Regions from separate parts of the Actinomadura vinacea genome, predicted to be linked through region 2. Evidence: riboswitches for the same ligand, from Rfam matches in the RefSeq annotation. Region 2 holds a riboswitch; each other region holds the start of a gene.

Region 1 (4,244 bases), on a different contig from region 2:
TCGGCTGGAAGCCCGAGTATTCCATCGAGGACGCCATTCGCCATTCGCTGGAATGGGCGGCGCGGCGGAGCCGTATGGACGCGGCCTGATCTTCGGGTGACCCGCCGCGCGCGGTGCGGACGGACGTGCGAGAGTATGGGATCGGTCACACGTCCGGTACCACCGAGGAGGCGCGTTGAGCGGCGATGTGCGGATCACCGTGACGCGGACCCTGAGCAAGGAGCAGCAGGTCCGGCGGGAGCGACTGATCGAGGCCGCGCGCCTGCTGGCGTTAGAGGGCGGCTACCCGGCCGTGACCATGCACGACGTGGCCGACCGTGCCGGGGTGGCGCGTGCCACGGTGTACCGCTACTTCGCCACCAAGGACCACCTGCTGACCGAGGTCGCCGCCACCTGGGCGCACCGGATCACCGACGACATCGACTCCCTGGCGGTCGGGACGACCCCGGTGGAGCGGCTCACGTCGATGCTGGAGCGGGTGGTCCGGGTGGCGGCCGAGGAGTTGACGCTGACCTCGGCGATCGTCCAGGCGGTGACGGCGGACGACTCCAGCGTGGACGACGCCCGCACGGTGCTCTTCCTGTTCGTCCGGGAGCGGCTGGCCGCGGCGATCGGCGATCCGGTCCCGGACCGGGAGGAGATCGAGATCGTGCTCGGGCACGTGCTGCTGGCCGGGCTGGTCAGCCTGACCTCGCTGCGCCGCCCGGTGGACGAGGTGGCCGCGATGGTGCGGACGTCGGGGCGGCTGGTGCTCACCGGGGCCATGGCGCCCCGCGCGCTGTGAGGCGCGCCGCTCACCGGGGCTGACCTCCGCTTGGTGTGGCCTTTGTCTCATGCCCCGCCGTTTGACAGGCGTTCCGCGCGGCAGGAAGGGGCCAGGGCGCGTTTTTGCCCCTGGGGCGGGCGCTTTGCCCTCGATTTGCGCTGAGCAGGAAGTTTGATACCTTCTGTCTGGTTCCGGGGATGCACTCCATGCGTCGCCGGGGGCCGGCGAGCCGCACCCGGACAGGGGCGAGCCCGCCATCACGGTCGCGTGTGCGGATTTCGAACCCGCGCGAACCGTGGTCATCCATCTGATCGCAGTGCGGCGGCCATCGACGGCCGCCGCTCCGCCGAGTCCGATCCCGCGCCGACGACGGCGCCCGGAGCCGGGGACCCATCTCTCTGGGGTGAATCGGCGCACTTCCACGTGCGCCGTAGGGCGACTTCCACGCCCGAATCCGACAGCTAACCCGGTAGGCGGCCATGGAAGGAATCAGGAGACCCCTGCCTTGTCGTTCCGCTCGAACCATTCCCATAGTGCCCTGCTCGCCACCCTCCGCGACCGCGCGGGCGAGCTGACCTCCCAGACCCTGGCCCTGCGGGGCCGCGCCGCCACCGGCGTCATCGGCGGCGTCGTCCTCGGCGCCCTGACCTTCGGGTCGGCCCTGGGCGCGGTCGCCTCCGCCGAAGCCGCCCCCGCCTCCGGCGCCGCCAAGGCCCGTCAGGCCGCGCCGGCCGCCGCGCCCGAGAAGGCCGACAAGTACGCCAAGTCCGCCACCACCCAGCAGGTCATCAAGCTGGCCGAGAAGCAGGTCGGCATCACCGAGGGCCAGGGCGGCGAGACCAAGTTCCACGACTGGTACATCAAGAGCAACGCCGCCAAGCTGACCGCCGCGCGCGACGGCGGGAGCGTGTCCGAATACAAGGGCGCCCAGTGGTGCAACATGTTCGTGTCCTGGCTCGGCGCGAAGGCCGGCCTGAAGGGCATGGGCGCCGATGCCTACACCGTCGCGCACGCCGAGTGGTTCAAGAAGACCGGCCGCTGGGGCCAGAAGGCCAAGCCCGGCGCCGTGGTGTTCTTCGCCTGGAACGGCGGCGGCATCTCCGGCATCGAGCACGTCGGCATGGTCGTCAAGGACAACGGCGACGGCACCATCACCACCATCGAGGGCAACACCGACAACGCCGTGAAGGAGAAGGTCCGCGACAAGTCGACGGTCGCCGGGTACGGCTACCCCGACTACCGGAGCTGACCCCCCGGCCCCGGCCTGGAACCGGCGAGGGCGTCCCGCCACCCGTGATCACTTCCTGATCGCGGGAGGGCGGGGCGCCCTTCGGCGTCTCACGTCCGCCACGCGAGAACGCGAAGATCGACACCCGCTTGATCCCATATCGACCCGTCCATTGCGCTGTGTGGAAATCACTAGCCGGAGTACGGATTCACGGGCCATGGGGGGATTCGATGGGGATCCGGCCGGACGTCAGCGTCATCGTGATCGCCTACAACGATGCCCGGCGGCTTCCCCGCGCGGTCGGATCGGTGCTCGCCCAGTCGCTGGGCAGCGTCGAGACGGTGATCGTGGACGACGCCAGCAGCGACGCCACCGGCGCCGTCGCCGACCGGTTCGCCGCCGCGCGCCCAGGGCGGATCCGGGCCGCGCACCTGCCGGAGAACTCCGGCGGCTGCGGCCGGCCCCGCAACACCGGGGTGGAACTGGCCCGCGGCGCGTACGTGATGTTCCTCGACAGCGACGACGTCCTCGACCGGCACGCCTGCATGAACATGGTCGCGGCGGCCGAGGAGACCGGCGCCGACCTCGTCTCCGGTCTGTGCGTGCGGTCCTATCGCGGCCCGCCGCCCAAGGAGACGCCCTGGTACGCCCGGCTCTACCGGAACCGGGCCGTGCACGGGTCCGTCCTGGAGCGCCCCGACCTGCTCTACGACACCCTGTCCACCAACAAGTGCTACCGCCGCGGCTTCCTCGCCGAGCACGGGCTGCGCTTCGCCGAGGACGTGCACTACGAGGATCTGCTGTTCACGGCCGAGGCCTACCTCGCCGCGTCCCGGATCGCGACCCTGCCGCACCGCGTCTACACCTGGTGCGTCGAGCCCGCCGCGGACCGCCCGTCGATCTCAAACCGGCGGGGCGAGCTGCGCAACCTGGCCGACCGGCTGGAGGTGCACCGCCGGATCGACCGCGCGTTCCTGGCGCACGGGGCCGAGCACCTCAAGCTGGCCAAGGACGCCAAGTTCCTGAACCACGACCTGCTTCTTTACCTCCGCGACCTGCGGACGCGGGACGAGCCGCACCGGGCGCGCTTCCGCGGGCTGGTCGCCCCCTACCTCGCCGAGCTGCACCCCGGCACGCTGGAGGCCGCCGGCCGGCTGCCCGCGATCGCCGCGTACATGGTGCGGCGCGGGGACGTCGACGGTGCCGTCGCCGCCGCCGAACTGGCCCGCAAGCGGATCCCCGAGCTGGGCGCCGACCTGGTGGAGCGGGACGGCCGGATCTACTGGGGCGGCCGCCACCTGCAGGACGCGCGCGCCCGGGAGATCCTCGACGTCACCGCGCTGGGCCTGCGCGCGCGGCCGCTGAGCGGCCTGCGCCCGGCCGTCACCGTGACCGAGCTGCGGCGGGACGGCCGGCGCGTCACGATCGCGGGCCGGATCGCCAACCCGCTCGGCCGCATCCCGGCAGGTGCCGGGCCCGCCGGGACGCTGGAGCTGAGGGACCGGCGCCGGCCCCGCCGGACGCTCCGGATCCCGGTCCGGCTGGCGCACCGGAGCGAGCGGATCGAGTGGCGGGCCGTGTTCGACTCCGCGCGCCGGCTCCGTCCCGTCGGGTTCGTCGATCCGGTGTGGGACGCCCGGCTCGCACTGCGCGCGGACGGCGAGCGGTTCACCGTCCCGGTCACCGCGGGACGGACCGGCGCGGGACGGGTGGGAGCGGACGGGACGCGGCTGCCGGCGCGGCCGCGGCTGACCCGGCTGGCCGGCACCCATTTCAGGCCGTATGTGACCGGGCGGGGCGAGCTGTCGTTCGTCCTCGAAGGCGGCGGGCGGCTCACCGGGGCGTCGCTGGCCGGGGTGCGGCGGGCGGCCCGCAGCGCGGCCGGGCGCCGGGCGTGGCGGGACGTCCGGCGGGCCGTGCGGTCGGGGCGCCGCCTGCGGGCCCGCGCCCGGCGCGCGCTCACCTCCCGCCGCACCAAGATCGCCGTGTCGAACCGGGTGCTGACCAGGCTGCCGGTCCGGCGCGGCACGGTGGTCTTCGAGAGCCACCTGGGCAGGCAGTACTCGGACAACCCCAAGTACATCTACCGGGAGCTGCGCCGGTCCGGGGCCGCGGCCAAGGCGATCTGGTCCTACGACGGCAGCCCGGAGGGTTTCCCGTCCGACGCCGCTCTCGTCCGGCGCGGGTCGTGGGCCTACTACCTCGCTCTGGCGCGTGCGGAGTTCTGGGTCGACAACCAGGGCTTCCCAC
Region 2 (4,244 bases):
GCGGCCGGCTCCGATTTGCCTTCCTGCTGGGGCTCGGCCACGGCTTCGAGGGACTGCGATGGGGCCCCTGGACGTCCCAAGGCCCCCTCTGGAGCCGCTGAGAGGCCCGCTGAGGCCGTTTGGCGCACGACCTCGATGCCAGCGAACCGTTTGCCGAGCGTACGTCCCCACAGGGCAAGCTGGACCCACTCGTACAGCAGCAGGAATCCGGCCACGGCGGGGGGCGCGACGATGTCGGCGTCCGCCGCCGGCACCACCTCGCGCACCACCACCACGACGGGCAGGCCGACCACGAGGGTGTCCACGATCCGGGCGAGCAGCCGCTGCCCCGGCTCGGCCAGCCCGGAAGGGGCCTCCGAGGACGCCGGCTCGGACGTCCCGGACGGAGGCCCCTCTTCAGGGAGCGGGTCGGCGTTCGGTGCCTGATCCGCCGCCATCTCCGGCCTTACTCCCCGTATCCGGAGTACTCGGCGGTGTCGCCGTAGCCGGAGTCGCCGTGGCCGGAGTCGCCCTCCTCGACCCGCTCGTCGATGACGAGCGTGCCCGCGAACCGGTCGTGCAGGGACTGGTGCAGGGGCTGGTCCCAGATCGCCCACAGGTAGGCCATCAGGGCCCCGAACCACACCAGGAGCAACCCGTACGCCAGGTAGTCCCACACCATCACGGCGAGGACCAGGAAGAAGAAGACACCGATCTGGTAGCCCACGTGGATGACGCCCGCGCGCCACACCGCCTGGGTCGTGGTCAGCGCGTCACCTGCGGGACGCACCTGGACGACCCCGAGATGCATCATCCGCTTGCCGAGCGTGCGCCCCCACAGGGAGAGCTGCACCGCCTCGTAGATGAAGGGCAGCACCGACAGGACGGCGAAAAGCGTGAAGATGATGGGCCAGTTCCAGATGCCGCCCTCGGTGTCGGTCTTGTTGCCCTCGCTGCCCAGGCCGATCGTGCCGATGACGACGGGCAGGACGAGGGCGAACCCGAACACCGCGACCAGCGCGTTGTCGAGCAGGCGGGCGGCCGCGCGCCGGTAAATGGGGGCCAGCGGCAGGCTGGCCGCCTCGGCGATGTCGTCCTCGCCGCCGTAGTAGCCCTGGTCGTACCCCTGGTCGTACCCCTGGTCCTGGACGGGCGGCTGCTGCCAGCCCTGCTGGGGCGGCGGCGCCTGGTTCTGCCATTGCCCCTGGTTCTGCCACTGCTGCGCTGGCGGTTGCTGGGGTTGCTGCCACTGGGAACCTTGGTAGGGAGGCGGAGGGCCATAGGAGCCCTGTCCCTGTCCCTGCGGCGGCGGGCCCTGCGGCGGCGGCTGGTGCCTGCCGCGGCGGGGGGATCTACTCATCGGTCAGTCCTCCAGGCGAAGCAACATCCGGGTATTGCCCAAGGTATTCGGCTTGACCCGGTCGAGGTCCAGGAACTCTGCCACGCCTTCGTCGTAGGAACGCAGGAGTTCTTCGTACACCTCTGGCGAAACGGGAGTCCCGAGGATCGGACGGAAGCCGTGCCGCTCGAAGAACTCCACCTCGAAGGTAAGACAGAACACCCTTCGCACACCCAGTTCCCTGGCGGTCTCGAGCAACCGGCTCACGATCCGGTGACCGATCCCCCGCCCCCCGTAACCCGGGTCGACCGCGACCGAGCGGACTTCCGCGAGGTCTTCCCACATGACATGCAGGGCGCCGCATCCCATGATCCGGCCGGAACGGTTCACGGCTTCGGCTCCGGCGCGTTCCGGACGTTCCGGATGGGCCGGCGCCGCCGCGCGGATTCCCGTCCCAGAAGGCGCCTGAAGGTCTTCGGCGACCCAGAACTCCTGTACGTCCTCATAGAGCTTCACGGTGGACTTCTTGAGCAGCCGCCGCCCCGATCCCGCGTACAGGCCGACGAGCCGGCTGATGTCCTGGACGTCGGCGGTACGGGCACGTCTGATCACGACTTCCACAAACAGGCGACGCTATCGGACCGCCGGCACTCGTTCGAACGAAGGGGGTGGCTGTCCGGAACATCCCGATCGGTCGGGTACGGGTGATGCAAAGCCCATCCCAAATGTTGGACAAAGCTGGGCATTCCACTCGGATCATGGTGCGCCGCATGAGTTTTCGTCACTTCCGGTTGGCACGCCACCCCGGTTCCGTTAGTCTCCTGCGCTGACATCCGCCGCCGCGATCGATCAGCCGGGACGACCACCCGGACAGCGGCGGCCGAACCGCCGAGTCCGCGGGCCGCGGCCAGCGCCCCACGGAACCGAGGACCCATCCATCGGTCGGGTCGCGGGGCGCCGCAGTCCCGGGGACCCAAGCCGACAGGGGTCAATCCGCATCGCCGCGGACGGGCTGCTCCGGCCCGAACCCGTCAGCTAACTCGGTAGGCGGATCAGGAGAGGAGAATTGGTGGAGCGCTCGCGCCCTGGTTCCTTTTCACGCCGCGAACCGGCCGTCCGATTCCGGGCCGGAACGCCGGCCGGCATGCTGGCCGGCGGATTCGCCGCGGCCGCCGTCCTGGCCTCCCCCGGCACCGCGCACGCCGATCCGGAGCCGTCCGCCAAAGAGCTGCAGACCCAGGCGCACAAGCTCGCCGATCAGCTCGAACAGCTCACCGAGCAGTACAACGGCCTGAAGGTCAAGCTGCAGCAGTCGCAGCGCGCCGCCAAGGTCGCCGCCGACAACGCGGCACGGCAGGAGAAGACGCTGCAGGGCGTCCGCGAGAAGCTCGGCAGCCTCGCCGCCACCAGCTACATGCAGGGCGGCACCGACCCGGCCCTCTCCTTCGTCGCCGCCCAGGACCCGCAGGCCATGCTCGACCAGGCCGCGACCCTGCGCTACTTCGCCGCCCAGGACGGCACCCGCGTCGCGAACATGATGCAGGCCATGCAGGCAGCCCAGCGCGCCCGCAAGTCCGCCGAGGAGCGCTCGGCGCAGGTCGACAAGCTGCGCGGGCAACTGGACGCGCAGCGCAAGAAGGTCACCGGCACCTACGAGAAGGTCCGCGGCAGGCTCGTCAAGAAGGATCCGACGCAGCTGGGCAAGCTGCCCGTCGTCGGCACCGGCAAGGCGGCCCAGGCGCTGCGGCTGGCGATGTCCAAGATGGGGCGCCCCTACGTATGGGGCGCCGCGGGCCCGTCCACCTTCGACTGCTCCGGCCTGACGATGTGGGCCTACAAGCAGGTCGGGATCAACCTCCCCCACTACACCGGCAGCCAGTGGAACGCGGGCACGCACATCTCACGCGGCGAGATGCAGCCGGGCGACCTGGTCTTCTTCTACTCCGACCTGCACCACATGGGCATGTACGTGGGCGGCGGGAAGATGCTGCACGCACCGCAGACCGGTGATGTCGTCAAGATCTCGCCGATCGGGGGGCGGCCGTTCGCCGGCGCGGTACGGGTCGCCTGATCCCCTCCCAGACGGACCGGCCTTGAAAGACGGATCTGCCTTGAAAGCGTGCCCGAACCGGGCGTCACGCCTGGGAAGGTGTTTGGCGGGGGGCCTTAGCCAGGGGGTCGGGAACAACGTCCGCGGCGACGCCTCGCAGGGACCTACCTGCCAGGGGGCGGCGTCGCCGCAACGGGGAAGGACGGAGTTCGTCTTCTTCTCTGCCGTTTCCTGCTACCGCCCGCCTCCTCCTGACGGGCGAGGGCCTTACGGCCCGGGGCGGGCCGAGTGACCCTAGATGAGCTGCCTACGGGCCGCCCACACAACGGCCTCGATAGGGGTGTTGACCTCGAGACGATCGCAGATCGTCCGAAGCCTGCGCCGCAGGGTGCGGGCGCTCAGCTCGAGCTTGCGAGCCGCCACATCGGCTGTGACACCGCTGGCGATCTGCGCGAGCAGGCGGATCTCCTCCTCGTTCAATCGCAGATCGTCGATGCCACGACGTGCGAGTGTGGCCTGTTCCACTCCGTCCTCCCTCGTCCGTGGTGATGACCGCGGGGATGCAGCCGTTCGCTACACAGGCACGGGTAGGCCTCGATCTGTACGCGTTGGTTGCCGGGTCCGGACCCTCCGGACTGAGATCATCGATTCTCACTTCGAAGCGCGCGCTTGGCCGGAGGTGGCCGATGGGCCGATTGACAGGCGCCATGGGGGAACTCCAGGTGACGATGCACTCGTTGGCCAACCGAACGCGGACGCACCTCCGGGTGCGAAGGACGCGCCCACGACGTCGTGGACGGCGACCCCGCCTGGGAGGAGGGCGCCTTGTCCGGGACGGGTCTTGATCGCCAGCCATCTCCACCCGCCCCCTTTCGC
Region 3 (4,244 bases), on a different contig from region 2:
GCGGGGCCAGTGCGGCGTCGAACGCGCGGGACCGGGCGATCTCCGCGGCGCTGAAGTCGCGGGACGGGTCCACCGGCGCCGCGCCGCCCGGCACGTCCCCGGGCAGCGGGTTCCACGGCGTGGTGAGGGCCAGCACCGCGCCGACGGCGGCGAACAGCACGAGGGCGGCGATCGCGGCGGCCCGCCGGGACCTGGCGTCGGCCGTCGGCTCGGCGCTCATCGCAGTTCCCTCCGCAGGTAGTCGCGCCATTCGGCGGTGAAACGGGCCGGGGTCAGGCCCAGCACCTCGCGCAGCGCCGCGGCCTCGGACCGCCGTCCCGCGGCCCGGTAGAGCCGGACCAGACTCGCCTCACCGTACCGGTCGGCGATCATGCGGCAGGCCAGCCACGCCTCCTGGTAGCTCTGGGAGAGCCGGCCGGAGGCGGCGGCGTCGAAGGCGGTGCGGCCGGGCAGCCCGGCGGGCAGCCGTCCGGCGGCCACCTCGCGGCGCAGCTCGCGCGCGGCCGACGGCACGCTCACCGGCATGCCGTGGTAGCCGACGTAGTCGGCGAAGCCCTCGATGAGCCAGATCGGGGTGCGGCCGTCGCGCGCCCCGCCGGTGGCGACGTGCGTCAGCTCATGGGTGAGCACGACGTCGCGGCCCAGGTCGTTGAGGCGGCCGAAGGTGCCGGGCGCGATGACGACGCGGTCCGCGCCGGGGCCGCCCGCGGTGGGCGCGACGGTGGCGAGCGCGGCGATCCCGCCCAGGTCGCGGTCGCCGCCCGCCAGCGCGCCGGCCCGGGCGTCGGTGCCGGGCACCAGCGCGACCACCCGCCCGCGCCAGCCCCGGACGGCCGCCGCGCCGGTGATCCGGGCGACGGCGGGGACGGCCTCGTCCAGCCGGCGTGCGATCTCCGCCAGGGCGGGCCCGTCGCCGATGACCAGGCCGGTGCGGCCCCGCACGGCGGTGAGCGGGCCGCCGTCCCAGATCTCGGCGTCGTCGGGGAGACCGCGTTCCGCGCCGGCACCGGTGATCACCCAGGTGCCCGAGCGCGGCGCGAACGCCAGATGCCGGTTGCGCCGCAGCGGGTCGGCGTCGTGGCCGCGCAGCCGGTAGCCGAGCGTGACCTGGACGAGCACGGCGCTCCCGGTGGTGGAGACGACCCGTTCGAACCGCTCCCGCCAGCCGTCCAGCGGAAGCTTGAGCAGGTTGTCGAACATCGCGGCCTGGGCCTGCCGGTAGCCCGCCGGGGCGGCGGCGACCGTGGCCATGAACGCGGCGCGGTCGCGGTCGCGGACGGCCGCGGCCCGGTTGGCCAGGACGGTGGCTACCGCCTCCCGGTCGGGCGGTCCGACATCGGGGCCTGGCAGCGTCCGCGCCTGGTCTCCGGACGCGCTTCGGGCAGGGCCTTCGGAGCCGGCGGCGGACAGGCCCGCGCCCGCGAGGGCGCAGACGGCGGAGCCCGCGGCGATCGCCGTGAGGGCCTTCCGCCGCGGGACTCCGGGTCCGCGCTCCCGATCCATGCGCGAGATCCTATGCGCGCGCCCGTCCGGGCGCGCCGGGCCTCACTTCGACTTGGCGTACCGGGGGTAGCCGTAGCCGACGACAGAGGCTGTGGAACGTTCCCGAACCAGGACGGCGTTGCTGGTGTTGCCCTCCACCGTCTTCACGGTGCCGTCGCCGTTGTCCTTGATCACCATGCCGACGTGCTCGATGTCGTCGATGCTCTTGCTGCCGCCCCAGTTGAAGAAGACGATGGCGCCCGGCCGCGGCTTGTCGCCCCAGCGGCCCTTGTCCTCGAACCATTGGGCGTGCGCGACCGTCCAGGCGTCCATGCCCAGCTGGTCGCTGGCGCCGATCCGGTGGCCGATCCAGGAGATGAACATGCTGCACCAGGCGGCGGAGCTGTAGCCGCCGATGGTGCCGCCGTCGCGCTCCACGGTCTCCTTGGCGCGGTCGGTCGACTTGTACCAGTCCTGGAACTTGGTGTCGCCGACGGCGTCCTCGGAGATCCCGACCTGGGAACGGGCGAGCTTGATGGCGTCCTGGGCGGTGGGCTTCTTGCGCTTGCCGCGCTTGTCGCGCTTGTCGTGCTTGGCCTTGAGGCCCTTGCCCCGCTTGGTCTGGACGGTCTTCGCCTCCGTCACGTTCGCGGCCCCGGCGGCCAAGGTGGCGGGGCGCCGCGGGGAGTCGCCGAAGGCGAGCGACGCCTGCGTGGTGGCGGCGGCCAGGCCGATCACGGTGGCCCCGGCGACGAGGCCGCCGGTAGTACGGAGAGTGATGTTCAAGGGGTTGCGCGTGCGGTGCTTTCCTGGCACGTGGGGGTCTCCTCAGCTTCCATGCCGCCTGCCGGGTTAGCTGACGGGTTCGGGCGTGGAAGCTGCCCTACGGCCTGGTCAAAGGCCGATTCACCCCGGATGGGACGTGGGTCCCCGGCTCCGCTCGCGCGGACTCGGCGGTGGGCGCCCGTGCTGTGCGGACGCCCGTTGTTCGGATTTCGGTCAGATCACCCTGCGTACACGTGTACGCGGATGAGGGGGTAGGGCGTGGCCGCCCGGGCTCGCCACGGGACAGTGTGTGGGGGAGTCCCGAGGGAGACGGGGACGGGCGGCCACGCCGTGGCCATGTGTTGTCAGGGGTACTGCTGGAGATGGGCGGCCCGGGAACAGGGCACGCCCGCGGCCGGGGCCCGATGGGGGGACCGCCGTGGCGCGCTCTCAGAGCCCATGCGCGTCGAGGGTGCGCTCACGGTGCGGCCGGGCCGGCCGTTGGGAGGGGGACGCGGCACCTGGAAGGTGCCGAATCGAAGGCGGCACCTGGAGGGCGCCGTCGGGGCCGCGGTGCGCGGGTGCCGCGCGGGGCCCGGGCGGCACCTGGGGGGTACCGCGAGTGGACACAAGATAGCAAAGGTCTACGAGATGGCAAATAGGCGACAAAAAGCCGCCGGACCTGGAATAACGCGGTCCGGCGGCCTTCGTCCAGCCATCGATCCTCGGCTCAGGGGCGACCGGCCCCGTAGTAGTTCGAGGCGTAGTAGCCGGACATGATGGGCACGATCTCGACGTTCTTGCCCGTGCGCGGGGCGTGGATCATCTTGCCGCCGCCCACGTACATGCCCATGTGGTTGAGGCTGTTGAAGAACACCAGGTCACCGGGTTGCAACGCGCTCTTGGAGACCCTCTTGGTGGCCGCGTACTGCGTGTTGGTCGTGCGGGTGACGTTGACGCCCGCCGCCCCCCACGCCCTCATGGTGAGCCCGGAGCAGTCATAGGTTCCGGGGCCCGTGGCGCCGTACTCGTAGGGCTTGCCGAGCTGGGCGTAGGCGAAGTTGAGCGCCGTGCGGGCCGAACCGCTGGCCGGACCGGTGTAGGAGCCGCCGGTGCTGCCGCCGCCCGAGGAGCCGGACGGCTCGCCCAGCCGGGCCAGCAGCGTCTTCTGCTTCTTGATCGACTTCTCGACCTCGGTCTTCTTGGCCTTGGCCTCCTTGGCCTTCTTGGCCGCCTCGTCGTAGGCGGCCTTGGCCTGGGCCTGCTCCCGCCGCAGCCGCTGCGCCGACCCCAGGAACTGGGCCAGCTCGGAGTTGCGGTTGCGGGACAGGTGCTGGAACACGGCGGCCTGGTCGAGCACGGCCTGCGGGTTCTCGTTGCCGACGAAGCCGGCCACGTCGCCGGTGTTGCCCTGCTTGTAGGCGGTCGCCGCCATCTGCGCGACCTTCTCCTGGAGCTGGTTGAAGGTCGCCAGCTCCTCCTTGCCCGCCGCCTGCGTCGCCTTCCACTTCTTCTTGGCGACCTTGAGCTGCTCTTGGAGCTGGTTGTACTTCTCCACCATCTGCTCGACCTGCTCGTTGAGCTTGGTGAGCTTCTTGCGCGCCTCTGCCGCGCTGGGCCGCGGTTCGGCGTTGGCGGCGGTGGCGGGCAGCACGGTGACGGGAAGCGCGAGCGAGACCGTCACGGCGATCGCCGTGAGCCTGCGGGAGGTGCCGCGTGCCGCGCTACCGCTCGGGCGGTCGTGCTCTCTCAGGGAGCCCGCCCGGGTGAGATCACTGGCCACGATCCGTTGTGCCCCTCTCGTCCACGATGTCAGCGGACGACACTAGCGAGGGGTCACACCCGTCACAACTGATTCGTTGGTCTTTGGCGCGGCAATTCGCGCTTTACGCACACTCGGTGAGAGACGAATCACGAAACGCTGTTGCGAAGGAGTCTCATGTCACGCCGCGCGCAGGCAGCGCCACCAGGCGCTACGAACGGCCGAGGCGGCGCAG
Region 4 (4,244 bases), on a different contig from region 2:
CGGGGGCGCCCGTCCCCAAGACGGGGTCGGGGGGAGCCCGCACCCTTCCAACCCAGGTTGCAACCTCCTGAGAATGGGGAAGGGGCCAGTCGCTCGACGGCTAGGACTGCAGCCGGCTCTCGTTGCCCCACAGGTAGTACGCGGGAAGCCCCCGTTGCAGTCCTGATCTGTAGATGCCCACGCCCTGTGTCGGGACCACTGATCTGACCCATGGGGCTTCTATGGTCGCCGCTTTGCTGATCAGCTCTCTGGCGGTGAAGGCGATCCCGGTGTCTGCCTTCACTCGGACGCCCGCCTTCGTGCCTCCGTCGGGCCCGAACGGAAGCAGATAGATCTCGGGCACGTTCAATGTGCTGCCGGCCAGAGCATCCCAGCAGCCGGAAGCCCTCAGGTGCTCAGTAAACCGGACCGTGGCATCGGGTGCCTCCGCCGGCCATTGCACCTCAGCGCATTGCGCCAGGGAGAATCGGAGGTCTGGGCGATGCAACGCGGTTTCGTCGTCGGTCAAAGGCTCTGTGCGCAGGAAAGTTGCCTTTGCCGCCAACGTGGTGACGTCTGTGACGTAATAGCTGACGCGCTTTCGCCTGGTCCGCTTCAGATCCCCCAGGCCCCAGGTCTGGAGGTGCGGCCACCAAGCGTCGTACATGGCGACCTCAGCGTCGCGAAGCAACACGCGCATTGGTCGCTCGTCGCCCGGCCACGCGAAGACAGTGCCGGCTTCGACCTGCGCACGATCCATGATCTGAGTCTGAGATGTTCCCTCTCGGGTGACGTGCGGCCCTGGTCAGAGCGGCATACGGCTAGAAGACCGAAATGTGGACGTGGTCGTAGTGGTTGGCCGTCGCGCCGCCGCGGTTCTCCATGCTGCGCCAGCCGGGGCTGCGCATGTCGTAGATGCGCTGGCGCCAGATGACGTACTTGATGCCGAGCTTGCTGGCGTTGGCGATGGCGTAGGCGGCGGTCTGGTCGCCCTTGGTCTGTGCGCTGCCCGACGCCATCGAGCCGCCGGTGGTGACCATGAAGTCACAGGCGGTGCCGGTGGCGTGGTCCTGGGCGTCGGCGCCGCCGCGGTAGCAGCCGATGGTGGGGAACGGCCCGAACTCGATGTCGATGGTGTTCTTGGTCTTGGCCATCCGGGGGGTGGTTCCGCCCATGCCGGTGCTGGGCGACTCCGGCTTGAACTTCTTGATCAGCGCCTTGACCCGGGCCTTCTCCTTGACCAGGTCCTTGATCTCTTTCTCCAGGTCCTTGATCTTCTGCTCGGCCTCGCGCTTGGCCTTCGCCTGCTCGTTCACCAGCTGCTGGATCTGCTGCACCTTGGCGGACTGGTTCTGCGCCACGTGGCTGACCAGGGTGACGTTGCTGAGCGCGTTGGACGGGTCGCTGTCGGCGAGCACGGAGACCGAGGGGTCGGCGCCGCCCGTCATGTACTGGGAGGCCGCCAGCTGGGCCACCAGGCCGCGGGCGGCTTGGAGGTCGCTGTTGAGCACCTTGGTGCGGTCCAGGGCCTTCTTGACGCCGTACTGGGCGTCCTTCAGCTTGGCCAGGTCGCCGCCGTACGCCTTGTCGAGCTTCTCGATCTGGGCGTTCAGTTTGCGGATGCGGCCCCCGTCGCCCGGCTCCGCCTGTGCGGGGGGCGCGGTGATCGTGGTGCCCGCGGCCAGTGGCAGGGCACCTGCGAGTGCCACGAGTGCCAGGGCGGGACGCCGCAGCCGCGATTGCCAACTGGGGGTGGAGTTGGGGGTCCCCTCCACGTCCTCTCCTCTCCTCGATCGCCTACCGGGTTAGCTGACGGATTCGGGCCGGGAGTCAGCCCTATCACCGCCCGAGCTGGTGGACGGTGAATTCACCCCGGCCGGTCTGGGCCGGAGCGTCGCCGCCCCGGACCGTCCGGCTGTGGTTCCCCGGTTCCCGGGCGAACTGCGCCGCGGGACTCGGCTGGTCCGGCCGGACCCGCCCCGGGGGACGAAGCGGTCACCGGCCGAATGCCATCGAACTGTAAGGAACCATTCGGATCCTCGCCAAGATTAAACCCCTGTGACCCCTGGAAGGGCAGGGCAACAGAGAATCATGTCTTTCTCCTGGGAGCCGGGCCATCCTACGTGACCGGACTCACAGGCCGGCCTTGTACAGAAGCCTGTTGGCCGTGCCGGACGGAAGTCGCCCGATTCGCCCCTTCGTGGAGTTGTCGTTCAGCCATTTCTGCACCTGCGGGAACGTGGCGCCGCGGTTCCCGGCGAGGTACAGCGCGGCGGCGCCGCTGACGTGCGGGGCGGCCATCGACGTTCCGGAGATCGTCGACTTGCCGCCGCCGGGCCACGCCGAGGTGATCCCGTAACCGGGCGCGAAGATGTCCACGCACGAGCCGTGGTTGGACCAGGTCGCGCGGTTGTCGTAGACGGTGGTGGCGCCGACCGCCATCACCCAGCCTGCGCCGGCGGGGGAGGTGTTGCAGGCGTTCTGGTTCTCGTTGCCGGCCGCGACGGAGACGAACACGCCCGACTGCGACAGCTTCTGCACCGCCGTGTTCAGCGCCGCGGACTTGGGGCCGCCGACCGACAGGTTGGCCACGGCGGGCTTGGCGGCGTTCCGCTCCAGCCACTGGACGGCCTGCACGATGGTCGACATCGAGCCGGAGCCTTCGGCGTCCAGCACCCGCATGCCGCGCAGCTTGACGTTCTTGGCCACGCCCCAGGTCTTGCCGCCGATGGTGCCCGCCACGTGGGTGCCGTGCCCGTTGCGGTCCCAGCCGTCGCCGCCGAACTCCGGAGCCACCCAGGCGACCGAGGCCCGGTTCCCGAACTCGGGGTGCGTGGAGGCCAGCCCGGTGTCGATCACGTAGGCGGTCACGCCGGTGCCGGTCGACTTGTAGGTGTAGGTCTTCGACAGCGGCAGCCTGCGCTGGTCGATGCGGTCCAGGCCCCAGGTCGCCGAGCGCTGCGTGCCGACGGCCTTCACCACCTGGTCCTGCTCGATCGCGGCCACGGCCGGGTCGCGGCGCAGCTTGTCCAGCTGCGTGGTGCTCAGCTTGGCGGCGAAGCCGTTCAGCACCCCGTCGAAGAGCTTGACGGAGGTGGCGCGCACGCGCTTGGCCGCCGAGGCGGTGGACTCGCCGGACTTGAGCGTGACGATGTACCGGCCGGGCAGCGGGGTCCCGCGCGCCGCGGTGACGGTGACCGGGCCGGCCGCGGCGGGGGCCGCGGCGGCGGGCAGCGTGCCGGTCGCGCCGACGCAGGTGGCGGCCGCGCCGACGACGAGCACCCTTCGGTGGACAGTCCGCAAGAGCTCTCCTTCTCTCCGGCGGGACCGTGCGCGGTGCCCGCGGCGGCTGACATGACCGGTCAGCCCGGAGGTACTTTAATGGATCTCTTGCAGAAAGAGCCCTTAAATCACGATTAAATTGGCATTCCGGTCATCTCCGCCCGGCGCCGCTCAGGCGCGGGTGAGCTTGCCCTGGTAGCCGAGCGGGGTCCCGGCGCGCGTCCTCCAGGCGTACTGCAGGGTGCCGTCCGGCTGCCGGCTCACCTGGACGGTCCCGTTCGAGCACGGCTTCGGGATCGCCAGCATCATCTGCAGTTGCCGGTTGGTGCCCTTGGTGAAGGTGAGCGTCCCGGTGCAGCGGCTCCGCGGGTACACGGCCCGGGCCGTCGTCTCGCCCGCCTTGAACGTCACCTCGACCGGGAAGGAGGCACCGCGCCCGGGGTTGACCGCGGTGCCCTTCCATGTGCCGGAGAACCCCTCGGGGATGGCGCTCACCGGCCGGTCGTCGACCGGGGCGTTGGCGGGCCCGGCCTGCTGCGTGGCGTGGTCGTCCCGCCACTGCGGCAGCAGCACCAGCGCGATGATCAGGACGCCGACCAGCACCCCGATCGTGAGCGAGAGCGCCACCCCCAGCAGATGGTTGCCGGGACGCGGCAGGCTCTCCAGAAGCCCGCCCAGGCCGCGGCGGGGCTCCTCCTCGGGAGGGAGGGCGAGCACGGCCGTCAGACTCCGCTGGTCGTCGCCGGCGGGCGCCGGCATGCCCGGGATCAGGTGCGGTGTCGGCTCGGTCCGGTCGGTCGGCTCCGGCGGCGCGGGCGGTTCCGGCAGCGGGGGGACCGCCGGCATGGCCTGCGTCGCGAGGTCTTCGTCCCCCGGCTCGTCCCCGGCCGGGACGGAACCGTTCCGCGGCGGCAGCGGGAAGTCCGTGCGGGTGATCTCGGCGGGCTCGTCGAGCGGTGCGCGGCCGAACGACGCGGGCGGCA

Evidence for each region. Region 2 has a riboswitch for cyclic di-AMP ahead of ABD340_RS05850 (C40 family peptidase). Riboswitches for the same ligand answer to the same signal wherever they lie in the genome.
Region 1: linked by a shared signal. The riboswitch ahead of ABD340_RS19570 (CHAP domain-containing protein) and the one ahead of ABD340_RS05850 (C40 family peptidase) in region 2 are both predicted to bind cyclic di-AMP.
Region 3: linked by a shared signal. The riboswitch ahead of ABD340_RS06680 (CHAP domain-containing protein) and the one ahead of ABD340_RS05850 (C40 family peptidase) in region 2 are both predicted to bind cyclic di-AMP.
Region 4: linked by a shared signal. The riboswitch ahead of ABD340_RS00425 (coiled-coil domain-containing protein) and the one ahead of ABD340_RS05850 (C40 family peptidase) in region 2 are both predicted to bind cyclic di-AMP.

Annotation. Positions count from the first base shown of each region.
Region 1 covers NZ_BAAARW010000012.1:921,013-925,256, reverse strand. Annotated here, with positions in the region: gene galE (UDP-glucose 4-epimerase GalE) at 1-89, shown strand, start outside; gene ABD340_RS19575 (TetR/AcrR family transcriptional regulator) at 176-784, shown strand; cyclic di-AMP (ydaO/yuaA leader) riboswitch at 1,118-1,257, shown strand; gene ABD340_RS19570 (CHAP domain-containing protein) at 1,272-2,015, shown strand; gene ABD340_RS19565 (bifunctional glycosyltransferase/CDP-glycerol:glycerophosphate glycerophosphotransferase) at 2,225-4,244, shown strand, end outside.
Region 2 covers NZ_BAAARW010000004.1:1,739-5,982, forward strand. Annotated here, with positions in the region: gene ABD340_RS05835 (RDD family protein) at 1-437, opposite strand, end outside; gene ABD340_RS05840 (RDD family protein) at 446-1,339, opposite strand; gene ABD340_RS05845 (amino-acid N-acetyltransferase) at 1,343-1,939, opposite strand; cyclic di-AMP (ydaO/yuaA leader) riboswitch at 2,264-2,384, shown strand; gene ABD340_RS05850 (C40 family peptidase) at 2,463-3,389, shown strand; gene ABD340_RS05855 (LuxR family transcriptional regulator) at 3,663-3,893, opposite strand.
Region 3 covers NZ_BAAARW010000005.1:25,106-29,349, forward strand. Annotated here, with positions in the region: gene ABD340_RS06670 (M48 family metallopeptidase) at 1-220, opposite strand, end outside; gene ABD340_RS06675 (putative metallopeptidase) at 217-1,503, opposite strand; gene ABD340_RS06680 (CHAP domain-containing protein) at 1,546-2,298, opposite strand; cyclic di-AMP (ydaO/yuaA leader) riboswitch at 2,308-2,448, opposite strand; gene ABD340_RS06685 (C40 family peptidase) at 2,978-4,030, opposite strand; gene ABD340_RS06690 (NYN domain-containing protein) at 4,221-4,244, opposite strand, start outside.
Region 4 covers NZ_BAAARW010000001.1:93,732-97,975, forward strand. Annotated here, with positions in the region: gene ABD340_RS00420 (hypothetical protein) at 101-739, opposite strand; gene ABD340_RS00425 (coiled-coil domain-containing protein) at 801-1,754, opposite strand; cyclic di-AMP (ydaO/yuaA leader) riboswitch at 1,758-1,950, opposite strand; gene ABD340_RS00430 (S8 family peptidase) at 2,113-3,282, opposite strand; gene ABD340_RS00435 (serine/threonine protein kinase) at 3,433-4,244, opposite strand, start outside.